Regions from separate parts of the Pseudomonas sp. CGJS7 genome, predicted to be linked through region 2. Evidence: riboswitches for the same ligand, from Rfam matches in the RefSeq annotation. Region 2 holds a riboswitch; each other region holds the start of a gene.
What was found. A riboswitch is a leader RNA that binds a small molecule or an ion and turns the genes downstream of it on or off. The one in region 2 is predicted to bind thiamine pyrophosphate.

Region 1 (4,165 bases), on a different contig from region 2:
CGCCAGCCCCAGCAGCTTGACCAGCACGATGGCCACCGTGGCCGTACCCCAGGCATACCAGCCCAGTTCGGCAAAACCCAGCAGAAAGTCCGAGAGCCGGCTCCCCGCTTCACCGAAACAGAAGCGTCCCATCAACACGGTATTCAGCCCGCTGCGCGAGGCAATGAAGGCCAACACTGCGGCATACAAGGCAAGCAAACTGTTGCCGAGGGTAGCCACCCACAGCATGTCGACAAAACTGAATGCCATGCCCAGCTTGCCGCCGGCGAACATCGTGCCGGTAAAGAAGGTGAAGCTGAACAAGACCATCGCGATCGGCAGCAGGCCCTTGCGGGCGGACTGGGGGGCTTCGCTGAGGGGAAATTCGCTGGGTGAGCTCATTGCACGGGGGCTCCGGGTGTGTAGTTGGGAGCAGAAAGAGCAATATGCGGGCCGCTTTTCCCTGCGCCGCCACCCGGAAGAAATCGGGCTGCTCGCCCAGAAATCCATATGCACTGTGCACATTAAAGCTGCGATCTGACGATCTGAAGTGTGCGGGACGACTTATTTTGAGGCGCCCATGCACCAAAGCGGGCCTGGGCTGGGTAGTAATCACCCAGCCCACGGCGGTTTACACGGTCCCGTCCAACCCCATTTGCCAGAAATCAGCCTCCAGGCTAGAGGCCTGTCCAAAAATCCCTGCCAGTTCGGCGAACCGCTGCTCGGTCATGCTGCGCGCTGCCAGTTCGTCCAGGTGCTTGCGCGCTGCTGCGGCCACCCCTTGGTAGCCCTCCCCGGCATACTCGCCAATCCACTCGCGGTAGGGGTGATTGCTCAAGTCGCCAATGCGCCCGGCCAGGGTCCGGCCGATTTCGGCATAGCCGATCACGCAAGGTGCCAGTGCCACATGCAGCTCCAGCAGGTCGCCGGCTGCGCCGCAGTCCAGCACATAACGGGTGTATGCCACCGTGGCCTGATGCTCTGGCGCGGCCTCGATGTCTGCCTGGGTCAAGCCCCAGCGCGCGCACAGGCGCAAGTGCAGCTCGGTTTCATCCAGGATCGCCGACAGCCCGGCCTGCGCTGCACGAATGTCGGCCGGGCGGCGGCTTTTGTAGGCGGCCAGCGCCCAGGCGCGGGCGAACTGGATCAGGAACAGGTAATCCTGCACAAGGTAGGTCCGGAACGCTTCCTCGCTCAGCGTGCCCTCGCCCATCTGCCGCACGAAATCATGGTCTACGTAGCGGTTCCATTGTGGTGTGGCAGCAGCCTTGAGGCGCTCGAAGATATCCATGCTCATTTGCCCTCCGGATAAACTGCATCGAAGAAAGCCAGCTCCAGCGCCACCGTGCGCTGGTAGAAGTCACTTGCCAATGCGGCCTCCTGCGGGCCGACGCGGTCCAGCTCGGCCTGCAGGAAAGCGACGAATGCCTGGAATGCCGGGTTGTCATGCAGGGTAATCCACTCGGCATGGACGAAGTTGTCCGGCATCGGTTTCGGCGCCTTGAGCGCCCAGTCCAGGTACAGGCCTTCGGCAACGTTCAGCACCGCCAGTGCCGCTGCATAGGAACGGGTGGCTGCCGCTTCGCGCATGATCGCCTTGAAACCTGCGGTAGGCGCGGTATCGGCCGGTTCACTGCGTTGCGCCGGGCTGACACCCAAGGCCTCGAAGGCACGCAGGAAGTATGTGTTCTCGTCACTGCAGATCATCCCGGCAAAGCGGCCGAAACGCAGGCGGGCTTCAAACGTGTCAGCGGTGGCGATGGCCGCGCCTAGCAGGGTCACGAAGCTGTCGAGGAAACGGTGGTCCTGAACCAGGTAGTCGACCATGATCGGGTCAGGCAGGCTGCCGTCGCACAATCGGGTCACGAAACGGTGGCCAACGGCCGCCGACCAGGTCGGCTCGCTCTGGCGGCGCAGGGACTGGCTGAAACGTTCGGTCATGTTGCTGTCCTTGATGAGGGTGACAGCGAGACCTTGGCAATTGACATGGACTGGCCTCGCAGTGAGGCCGGCAAAAAGGCAGGTTACAAGCCCCATCCCTTCGCCGGCATGATCCGGATCAGGTTCGAAGGGTCACCGCGCTGTGGCGTTCAGCGGTTTCTCAGCCCATTGCCGGGCTCCCCTTGGTAGCGCTCAGGTATACCCGAGGGCGCCGCGCATGTCACTCCCCAAACTGTGGGCAATGCTGACCCGCTAATGGGTATCTGTCCCCATTCTTGACGCTCCATTTTTTAGTGCACGCCAGACACTGCAAGGTTTTGTATGTCAAAGCATTACTGAAATATCTGTTGGCATAGCTGTTGCTGATGGCCATTTAACGGGCAAAACGCCATTGATGGCTTAAGGCCCTACGGCCGCAAAAGAGGCTTAAGCCAATGAAAACACCTGCTGCGAGTCACGCGTCCAGACGCGCGTTCCATCTATCCTCCGTCACTGCGCTGATGATCAGCCTCGGGTTGATCACGGCCATGGCAGCCCCCCTCGACGACAACAGCATGCCACCGCCGACCGACCCGTCGGCCTACACCGACCAGCCGGACGACCCGACCGCTGCCTTGCTTGAGCTGAACACCATGCCGGAGGCCAACGAAGGCTCGCTGGAGCTGACCGATGGCGTGTATGGCGACCGCAACACGGTACGCACCGACAACGTGCTGCCGCCTGCCCTGCAAACGTCGGACAAGTACCCTACCAACGGCAAACCCAGCCCGTTGTTCGGTGCGCAACCTTTCACCCAGCAACTGTTGCTGTTCGAAGAATTCGGACCAGAGAAGCTCGACCCGACCACGCCGGTGCCCGATCTGAGCTTCCCGGTACCGACCCTCGGCGCGGCCCCCGCCCAAGACCCCAACGTGGTGGCACGCAGCGGCCCCAGTGGCAACGCACTGGAAGCGTTTCTCAAGCAACCCGGGCTGTACCCGTTCCCGACCCAGTACGCCAACGTGCTGGACCGCAACCCATGGAAGGCGCAGATCGAGATGTTCCTCAACCGCCAGCCGGTCGGCTCGCCCGCTGAAGGCCGGCCACCAGGAAAAGGCTGGTCGCACCAGCGCTGGAACGAGTTCTACCCGCAGGCAGCGTTCAAGACCGCCCAGGCCGGTGCGCGCATCAACCTCGGCCTGCGCGACCGCAAGCAACTGCACAACTATGCCGTCGGTGAATTCGCCCCGGGAGGCCTGTACTACCAGACCTCCGACATTCCGACCACGCTGGGCACCACCAAGGGCATCGACACACGCTTCCATCCGAACATGCCGCTGCAAAACCACAAATCGCTGTGGACCTTCGACGGCACTTTCCCGCCCAAGCTGCTGATGGTGCGCTACGGCCAGCCGATCCTGATGCGCCATTACAACGCCCTGCCAATTGACCCCTCGGCCAACGGTGGCTTTGGCCTGCATACCATCTCGACCCACGAGCACAACGGCCACTCCCCGGCCGAAAGCGACGGCTTTGCCAACGCGTACTTCTTCCCTGGCCAGTATTACGACTACCGGTGGCCGGTGCAGCTGGCCGGCTACGACACCATCAACACCCGTGCCCAGGACCCGCGTGCCGCTTTCCCCTGCTCGCCGGGTGAAACCTTGTTCGTCAACGATGGTTCACCGGGCCTGAAAACCTGCGAGAACGGCAGCATCAAGATTCGTGGCGACTGGCGCGAAACCATGAGTACCCACTGGTTCCACGACCACATGATGGATTTCACGGCGCAGAACGTCTACAAGGGCAACGCCGTGATGATGAACTACTACAGCGCCCTGGACCGCGGCAACGAGGCCCTGCAGGACGGCGTCAACCTGCGCTTCCCAAGCGGTTCAGCCATGCCTTGGGGGAACCGTGACTATGACGTCAACCTGGTGATTGCCGACAAAGCCTGGGATGCCAATGGCCAGCTGTGGTTCAACCCGTTCAACACGGACGGCTTCCTCGCTGACCAGATTCTGGTCAACTGGCAGTACAAGCCCAGGCTCAAGGTGCGTGCGCGCAGTTACCGTTTCCGTCTCCTCAACGGCTCGGTGTCACGCTACTTCAAGTTCGCCGTGGTGCGGGAGATTGCCGGTACCAGTGGTGAGTTCAAAGGCCCGTCCGGCTCCAACCTGTCGTATGCGCGGGTGCCGTTCCACATGATCGCCAACGACGGCAACATCATGGAACACGCGGTGCCATTCGACGGCACGATGGACCT
Region 2 (4,165 bases):
CTCATCATGTAGGCGATCAGCGCGCCGGCCGCGTAGAAGTACAGCGCCGCTTCCAGCGCCGAGGACAGCACCAGCAGGCCCGGGCTTTCGATCAGCACCGACAGCACCGACAACGCGAACGCCGGCACCGCGATGATCCAGGCGATCCATTTGATCGCCGGGCTGCGGTTGACCACCCACACCGCCAGCGCCAGCACCAATACGCCGAACGCGCCGAACACCACCCGGCCGCCGCCGGCGGGTTCGAACAAGGGATAGGCCAGCATGCTCAGCAACTGCGCCGCCAGCAGGAACGCCGAGGGATGCCGGCGGGCGATGACGCGCCATTTGAGGGATGCGTAGCTGAGTTCGCTCATGGCGGGAGTTTGCAGGAGTTGCCGCGGGGCCGACAGAGGGTTGCGGCAGAAGCTAAGAAGCTAAGAGCAAATCCCCCTCAATCCCCCTTTTTCAAAGGGGGAGGTGCTTCGGGTTGAGGCGTGGTGGCTGGACGCTGCGTCGAGTACCGCGCCCCTGCTTGTCTTCCCCCTTTGAAAAAGGGGGATTGAGGGGGATTTGCTTTTAGCGGCAACCCCCAAAGCCCCATCGCCGGCGCGCCGCCTCAAGCGACGCGCCAGCCGTGCGATCAAGCGCGCTTGTAAACCTCAGCACCCTGCGCCCGGAACTCCGCCGCCTTCTCCGCCATGCCCTCGCTCAACGCGGCGGTTTCCTCCACGCCATGCTCCTTGGCGTACTCGCGCACATCCTGGGTGATCTTCATCGAACAGAAATGCGGCCCGCACATCGAGCAGAAATGCGCGACCTTGTGCGCATCCTTCGGCAGCGTTTCATCGTGGTACTCGCGCGCCCGCTCCGGATCCAGGCCGATATTGAACTGATCTTCCCAACGGAACTCGAACCGCGCCTTGCTCATCGCGTTGTCGCGCGCCTGCGCGCCCGGATGGCCCTTGGCCAGATCGGCCGCGTGCGCGGCGATCTTGTACGCCATCAAACCTTCGCGCACATCGTGCTTGTTCGGCAGGCCCAAATGCTCCTTGGGCGTGACGTAACAAAGCATCGCGGTGCCGTACCAACCGATCATCGCCGCGCCGATCGCACTGGTGATGTGGTCGTAACCCGGCGCGATGTCGGTGGTCAGCGGGCCGAGGGTGTAGAACGGCGCTTCGCCGCACACCTCCAGCTGCTTTTCCATGTTTTCCTTGATCAACTGCATCGGCACGTGGCCGGGGCCTTCGATCATGGTCTGCACGTCGTGCTTCCAGGCGATCTGGGTCAGCTCGCCCAGGGTTTCCAACTCGCCGAACTGGGCCGCGTCGTTGGCGTCGGCGATCGAACCCGGGCGCAAGCCGTCGCCGAGCGAGAAGGCCACGTCGTAGGCCTTCATGATTTCGCAGATGTCTTCGAAGTGGGTGTAGAGGAAGTTTTCCTTGTGGTGCGCCAAGCACCACTTGGCCAGGATCGAGCCGCCGCGCGAGACGATGCCGGTGACGCGCTTGGCGGTCAGCGGCACGTAACGCAGCAACACGCCGGCGTGGATGGTGAAGTAATCCACGCCCTGCTCGGCCTGTTCGATCAGGGTGTCGCGGAAGATCTCCCAGTTGAGTTCTTCGGCGCGGCCGTCGACCTTCTCCAGCGCCTGATAGATCGGCACCGTACCGATCGGCACCGGCGAATTGCGGATGATCCACTCGCGGGTTTCGTGGATGTGCTTGCCGGTCGACAGGTCCATCACCGTGTCGCCGCCCCAGCGCATCGACCACACCAGCTTCTCCACTTCCTCGGCGATGCCCGAAGACACCGCGGAATTGCCGATGTTGGCGTTGACCTTGGTCAGGAAGTTGCGGCCGATGATCATCGGCTCGCTTTCGGGGTGATTGATGTTGTTGGGGATGATCGCGCGGCCGCGCGCGACTTCGTCGCGGACGAACTCGGGGGTGATGATCTTCTGGATATCGGCGCCGAAGCTCTGGCCCGGGTGCTGATTGAGCAGGTGCGCTTCGCGGATCGATTCCAGCCGCTGGTTCTCGCGGATCGCGATGTACTCCATTTCCGGCGTGACGATGCCGCGGCGCGCGTAATGCATCTGGGTGACGTTGGCGCCGGCGACGGCGCGGCGCGGCAGCGGCCGGTTGCCGAAGCGCACGTGCGCCAGCTTGGGGTCGTGCTCGCGCTTGCGGCCGAACTCCGAGGACAGGCCGCTCAGCAGCTCGGTGTCGCCGCGCTCGGCGATCCAGGCCGCGCGCAGCGGCGCCAGGCCCGAGGCGAGGTCGATGCGCGCGTTGGGATCGGTATACGCGCCGGAGGTGTCGTACACCGCCAGCGGTGCGTTGTCTTCGCCGCCGAAGATGGTCGGCGTGCGGGCGAGTTCGATCTCGCGCATCGGCACCTGCAAGTCCGCGCGCGAGCCTTGCACGTAGATCTTGCGCGAACCGGGGATCGGGCGAGTGACGTCTGCCGAGAGTTGCTCGGCTTGCTGGATCAGTTCGGAGGGCACCGCATTCATGGCAATTGGTCCGCTTTGGAGGGGAAAGCCGCACACACACGGGTGCGGCGTTGCGAGTTCGACTCGCACAAAGCGGGCGCGCGGACGCCAGATCGCGTCCTGCGAAGCTTCCCTACGGCGGTCTCAACCGCATCAGGTTCGAAGGGACTGTCTCAACCGGACGGCCGTTCAGGCCCGTCGCGGTACCCCCGCTTCAAGCGTGCATTAGACCTGGAAACGGCGCCGGGCGCCAATCTCGCCGCCGCCCTTGCTCTCGGTCCGCCTTGCCGGCGCGGTGCCGGCCCGCTAGCGTGCCGGCATGAACCCATCCCGCCTGCCCCGCTCCCTTGCCCCGCTCGCCCTGCTGGCCTTGCTGCTGAGCGCCTGCGGCCCCATGGACCGAGTCGTAGTGCTGCCGCCGCCCTCGCCGGGGATGGAAGCCACCGCCGCCCGCGGCAAGGATTTGGTAGTGGCGCTGCAGGGCTTGTGCGGCAAGGCCTTCGCCGGCCGCATCGTCGCCAATACGCCGGCCGCCGCCGACGATCCGTTCGCCGGCAAGACCCTGGTCATGCACGTGCGCGGTTGCAAGGACGACGCCGTCCGCGTCCCGTTCCATGTCGGCGACGACCATTCGCGCACCTGGGTGTTCGCGCGCACCGGCGATGGCTTGAGTTTCAAGCACGATCACCGCCACCGCGACGGCAGCGAAGATCAATTGACTCAGTACGGCGGCGACCTGATCGCCGGCGACAAAGCCGGCCGCTACGAATTCCCCGCCGATGCGCACAGCCGCGCGCTGTTCCGCAAACTCGGCCGCGAAGTCTCGGTGCCGAACGTTTGGGCGGTGGAGATCGACTCGCAGCGTTTTATCTACGAACTCGCCCGCCCCGGCCGCCTGTTCCGGGTCGAGTTCGATCTGACCCAACCGATACCCGCGCCCCCGCCGCCGTGGGGCGGCTGAGGACGCGGGCACGGCGCGGGCCTTAGTTCGGGCCCGGGTTGGTGTACCAGCCGTAGCAGGTGTTCTGACCGTTCTTGGTCAGATAGAACCGGCTGCAGTTGGTGTCGTAGCTGCTGCCGGTGGCGGTGATGCGATAGCCCGACAGATACGTGCCGTTGAGGTGATAGAAGCTGCCGTTCTGCTTGAGCGACCAATGCTCGTGCGGGCCGGTCGAGCTGCCGCCGTTGCACAGCGCCTGCGCCTGGGTATTGGCCGGATTGGCGATGGCGGTGTTCATCGACACGTTGGCGCCGGTGTTGTACTGGATGTTCATCAGGTGGTAGTAGGTGGTCGACCAGCCGCCGCTATGCACCACCTCGGCGAAGCACGAGGAATGGCGCTTGAACGAACCCGCCGCCGACGCCGACACCCAGACGTTGTTCTGGTTGCTGCCCCAGCCGCCGCCCAGCGACATGTCCAGCGAGGACATCGGGTAGTTGCCCGAGCCGGTGTTGGTGTGGGCGCCGCCGACATGCCAGCGCGCGCCGCGCGGGAACGGGAACTGCAGCAGGCCGTTGGGCGAGAGCGGTTGCACGTCCGGGCCGGCCTTGGCGAAACGCGCCGACGGCGCTTGCGCCTTGCGCGCTTCGTTGAACAAACGGCCGTAGACCAACTGGAACTCGCCGTCGCCGCTCAGCGCCGCGCTGTACTCGCTGGCGCCGGAACGTTCGAACAGCGCCTGCAGC
Region 3 (4,165 bases), on a different contig from region 2:
AAGCTGGCAGCATCGCGCATGACGATAATCTCGAAAGCGCCCCAACCCACCAGTTGCAGCAAGTTGAGCAGCGCCGGCAAGCGCGCGCCATGGCTGCCCAGGCTGAGTTTCAGGGTGCCCATGGCGGACAGCCCGGTGTCACTGCCAATAACCCCCGCCGCCCCCAGCAACAGCACACCGACACCGGTGCCCAGAGCGATGGCCAGCACCGCGCCAGCAAGGCCCAGGCCTGGCGCCAGCATAGCGCCGACCTGCAGCACCATCAGGCCGATGCCGAGGGAAAACCACAGTGAAAACAGGTCGCGAGCACCGAAGATGCGCTGCTGGATGGGGATTGGATGGTCGGGAGAGAACTGGCTGGGTGATGTCATGGTCATGTCCGCAGGAGTGATGTTAAGTGGCATACACCACCCTGTGGGAGCGGGCTTGCCCGCGAACACCGGCAAAGCCGGTGCCATGCACCGCAGTGCTTGCTTCGCGGGCAAGCCCGCTCCCACAGGGTAAGGTGCTGCGGTTTAGACTTTGTGGTACAGCTGGCTGCCTTCCTGGCGGAACCGCTCGGCCTGCTCACGCATGCCTTGCTCGACCGTCACATCCACGGCCTCGATCTTGGCAGCGTACTCACGCACTTCCTGGGTGATCTTCATCGAGCAGAACTTCGGCCCGCACATCGAGCAGAAGTGCGCGACCTTGGCCGATTCCTTCGGCAGGGTCTCGTCGTGGAAAGCACGGGCGGTGTCCGGGTCGAGGCCCAGGTTGAACTGGTCTTCCCAACGGAACTCGAAACGCGCCTTGGACAAGGCGTTGTCGCGAATCTGTGCACCCGGGTGGCCCTTGGCAAGGTCGGCGGCATGCGCGGCGATCTTGTAGGTGATGATGCCGGTCTTGACGTCGTCCTTGTTCGGCAGGCCCAGGTGCTCCTTCGGCGTGACGTAGCAGAGCATGGCGCAACCGAACCAGCCGATCATCGCCGCACCAATGCCCGAGGTGATGTGGTCGTAACCCGGCGCGATGTCGGTAGTCAGTGGGCCGAGGGTGTAGAACGGCGCCTCGTCGCAGCACTCCAGCTGCTTGTCCATGTTCTCTTTGATCAATTGCATCGGCACGTGGCCGGGGCCTTCGATCATGCATTGCACGTCGTGCTTCCAGGCAATCTTGGTCAGCTCGCCGAGGGTTTCCAGCTCACCGAATTGCGCGGCGTCGTTGGCGTCGGCAATCGAGCCAGGGCGCAGGCCGTCGCCCAGCGAGAAGCTGACGTCGTAGGCCTTCATGATTTCGCAGATTTCGTCGAAGTGGGTGTACAGGAAGTTTTCCTTGTGGTGCGCCAGGCACCACTTGGCCATGATCGAGCCACCGCGGCTGACGATGCCGGTGACCCGCTTGGCGGTCAGGGGCACATAGCGCAGCAGCACACCGGCGTGAATGGTGAAGTAGTCCACGCCCTGTTCGGCCTGCTCGATCAGGGTGTCGCGGAACAGTTCCCAGGTCAGGTCCTCTGCCACGCCGTTGACCTTTTCCAGGGCCTGGTAGATCGGCACGGTACCGATCGGCACCGGCGAGTTGCGAATGATCCACTCGCGGGTTTCGTGGATGTGCTTGCCGGTGGACAGGTCCATGACCGTGTCCGAGCCCCAGCGGATGCCCCAGGTCAGCTTGGCCACCTCTTCCTCGATCGAGGAACCCAGGGCGCTGTTGCCGATGTTACCGTTGATCTTCACCAGGAAGTTGCGACCGATGATCATCGGCTCTACTTCCGGGTGGTTGATGTTGGCCGGAATGATCGCGCGGCCACGGGCGATTTCCTGGCGAACGAATTCAGGGGTGATTTCTTTCGGGATGTTGGCACCGAAGCTGTGGCCGGCATGTTGCTCATTCAGCAGGCCGGCGGCGCGGGCCTCCTGCAGCTTCATGTTTTCGCGGATGGCCACGTATTCCATTTCGGCGGTGATGATGCCCTGACGGGCATAGTGCATCTGCGAGACGTTGGCGCCGGCCTTGGCACGACGCGGGTTGCGCACATGGGCGAAACGCAGCTTGGCCAGCTCTGCATCGTTCAGGCGCTGCTGGCCGAAGTCGGAGCTCAGGCCTTCCAGGCGCTCGGTGTCACCGCGGGCTTCGATCCACGCCGAACGCACATCGGCCAGGCCTTTGCGCACGTCGATGATCACGTCGGGGTCGGTGTACGGGCCAGACGTGTCATACACCAGCACCGGGGCGTTGGACTCGCCGCCGAAATCGGTCGGGGTGTCATCCAGGCTGATTTCACGCATGGGGACACGGATGTCCGGGCGCGAGCCTTCGACATACACCTTGCGCGAACGCGGGAAGGGTTGCACGGACTGCTGATCGACTTGTGCCGATTCGCTGAGGTTGATCGCTTTTTCTTGTTTGGTCATCACAGGCTCTCCTGACGGCTTCCTAGCAGTGGAATGTCGGGGTGAACCTGAAACGCGCGGACGCACCCTCTTTGGGTGCAGTGCCGGACATGGGGGTGCCTGAAGCTGTATGCAGCTGTGACAATCCCGGACCTGGCACAAGAGGCTCCCCGGGAAGGCGAGCAATCTTGTTCCCTACGCAGGCGCTAACCTGATCAGGTTCAACGGGATCCGCACCTCTGCGATCTCAGCCTTTGCTTCAAGGCACCCCGACAAGAACATGCGCAGTCTAGACTGGAGTGGTCAGCAAAGCCAAGCAGGTAAATGCGCGGATGATGAAAGGCACACCGAGCGATTGTTGCCGGGTGCGCATGGCACTACACTGGCCCATCGCTCGATACTCAACAGTTCAGTAATTAAATTTCGTACAAGGATTGCCTCTATGCTGCGCAAACTCTCACTGGCGATAGCCGTGTCTTGTGCGTCCAACGGAGTGGTCTGGGCAGCGGACGTGCCCTCGACAGTCAAAACCGATCTGGTCAGCGTCTACCAGGAAGCAGTGGACAACAACGCCGACCTGGCTGCAGCCCGCGCCGATTACGGGGCGCGCCGCGAAGTGGTGCCGCAGGCCCGCGCCGGGTTGCTGCCAAACCTGTCGGCCGGTGCCGAGATGATGAACACCCGCACCAAGCTGGACGAGCCATCCATCACGTCCAATCGCAGCGGCAACGCCTGGAGCGCGACCCTGGCTCAGCCGATCTTCCGCGCTGATCGCTGGTTCCAGTTGCAAGCCGCCGAAGCAGTCAACGAACAGGCAGCCCTGGAGCTGTCGGCGACCGAGCAAAACCTGATCCTGCAAACCGCGCAAAACTACTTCGCCGTCCTCCGCGCCCAGGACAACCTGGCCGCCACCAAGGCAGAAGAAGCCGCCTTCAAGCGCCAGTTGGACCAGTCCAACGAGCGTTTCGACGTGGGCCTTTCGGACAAGACCGACGTGCTGCAATCCCAAGCCAGTTATGACACTGCACGGGCCAACCGGATCATCGCCGAACGCCAGGTGCAGGATGCCTTCGAGGCCCTGGTAACCCTGACCAACCGTGAGTACACCTCTATCCAGGGCGTGGTGCATAGCCTGCCGGTACAAGTGCCAACGCCCAACGATGCCAAAGCCTGGGTCGAAACCGCCGGGCGCCAGAACCTCAACCTGCTGGCCACCAACTACGCGGTTTCTGCCGCAGAAGAGACCCTGCGTCAGCGCAAGGCCGGGCATGCACCGACACTGGACGCCGTGGCCAAGTACCAGAAGGGTGACAACGACAGCCTTGGCTTCACCAACCCGGCGCCGCAGCAAAACGTGCGCTACGGCGGCGACGTCGAGCAGACCAGCGTTGGCCTGCAACTGAACATACCGATCTACAGTGGCGGCCTGACCAGCTCGCAGGTACGCGAGGCTTACCAGCGCCTGAGCCAGAGCGAGCAACAGCGTGAAAGCCTGCGCCGCCAGGTCGTGGAAAACACCCGCAACCTGCACCGCGCAGTGAACACCGATGTGGAACAGGTACAGGCGCGCAAGCAGTCGATCATTTCCAACCAGAGCGCGCTGGAAGCCACCGAAATCGGCTACCAGGTCGGTACCCGCAACATCGTCGACGTGCTTGATGCCCAGCGCCAGCTGTACACCTCGGTGCGCGACTACAACAATAGCCGTTACGACTACATCCTCGACAACCTGAGCCTGAAGCAGGCAGCCGGCACCCTGAGCCCGCAAGACCTGCAGGACCTGAAGCGCT

Region 1: it holds a riboswitch for thiamine pyrophosphate, as region 2 does, so the genes downstream of both, V7787_RS00335 (TenA family protein) here and thiC (phosphomethylpyrimidine synthase ThiC) in region 2, are expected to answer to the same signal.
Region 3: it holds a riboswitch for thiamine pyrophosphate, as region 2 does, so the genes downstream of both, thiC (phosphomethylpyrimidine synthase ThiC) here and thiC (phosphomethylpyrimidine synthase ThiC) in region 2, are expected to answer to the same signal.

Annotation. Positions count from the first base shown of each region.
Region 1 covers NZ_JBAMDI010000001.1:77,733-81,897, reverse strand. Annotated here, with positions in the region: gene codB (cytosine permease) at 1-381, opposite strand, end outside; gene tenA (thiaminase II) at 611-1,276, opposite strand; gene V7787_RS00335 (TenA family protein) at 1,273-1,920, opposite strand; TPP riboswitch at 1,999-2,113, opposite strand; gene V7787_RS00330 (Ig-like domain-containing protein) at 2,355-4,165, shown strand, end outside.
Region 2 covers NZ_JBAMDI010000053.1:15,965-20,129, forward strand. Annotated here, with positions in the region: gene V7787_RS27485 (ion channel) at 1-356, opposite strand, end outside; gene thiC (phosphomethylpyrimidine synthase ThiC) at 623-2,500, opposite strand; TPP riboswitch at 2,592-2,700, opposite strand; gene V7787_RS27495 (hypothetical protein) at 2,799-3,440, shown strand; gene V7787_RS27500 (M23 family metallopeptidase) at 3,463-4,165, opposite strand, start outside.
Region 3 covers NZ_JBAMDI010000060.1:11,251-15,415, forward strand. Annotated here, with positions in the region: gene cytX (putative hydroxymethylpyrimidine transporter CytX) at 1-371, opposite strand, end outside; gene thiC (phosphomethylpyrimidine synthase ThiC) at 516-2,396, opposite strand; TPP riboswitch at 2,551-2,657, opposite strand; gene V7787_RS29455 (TolC family outer membrane protein) at 2,818-4,165, shown strand, end outside.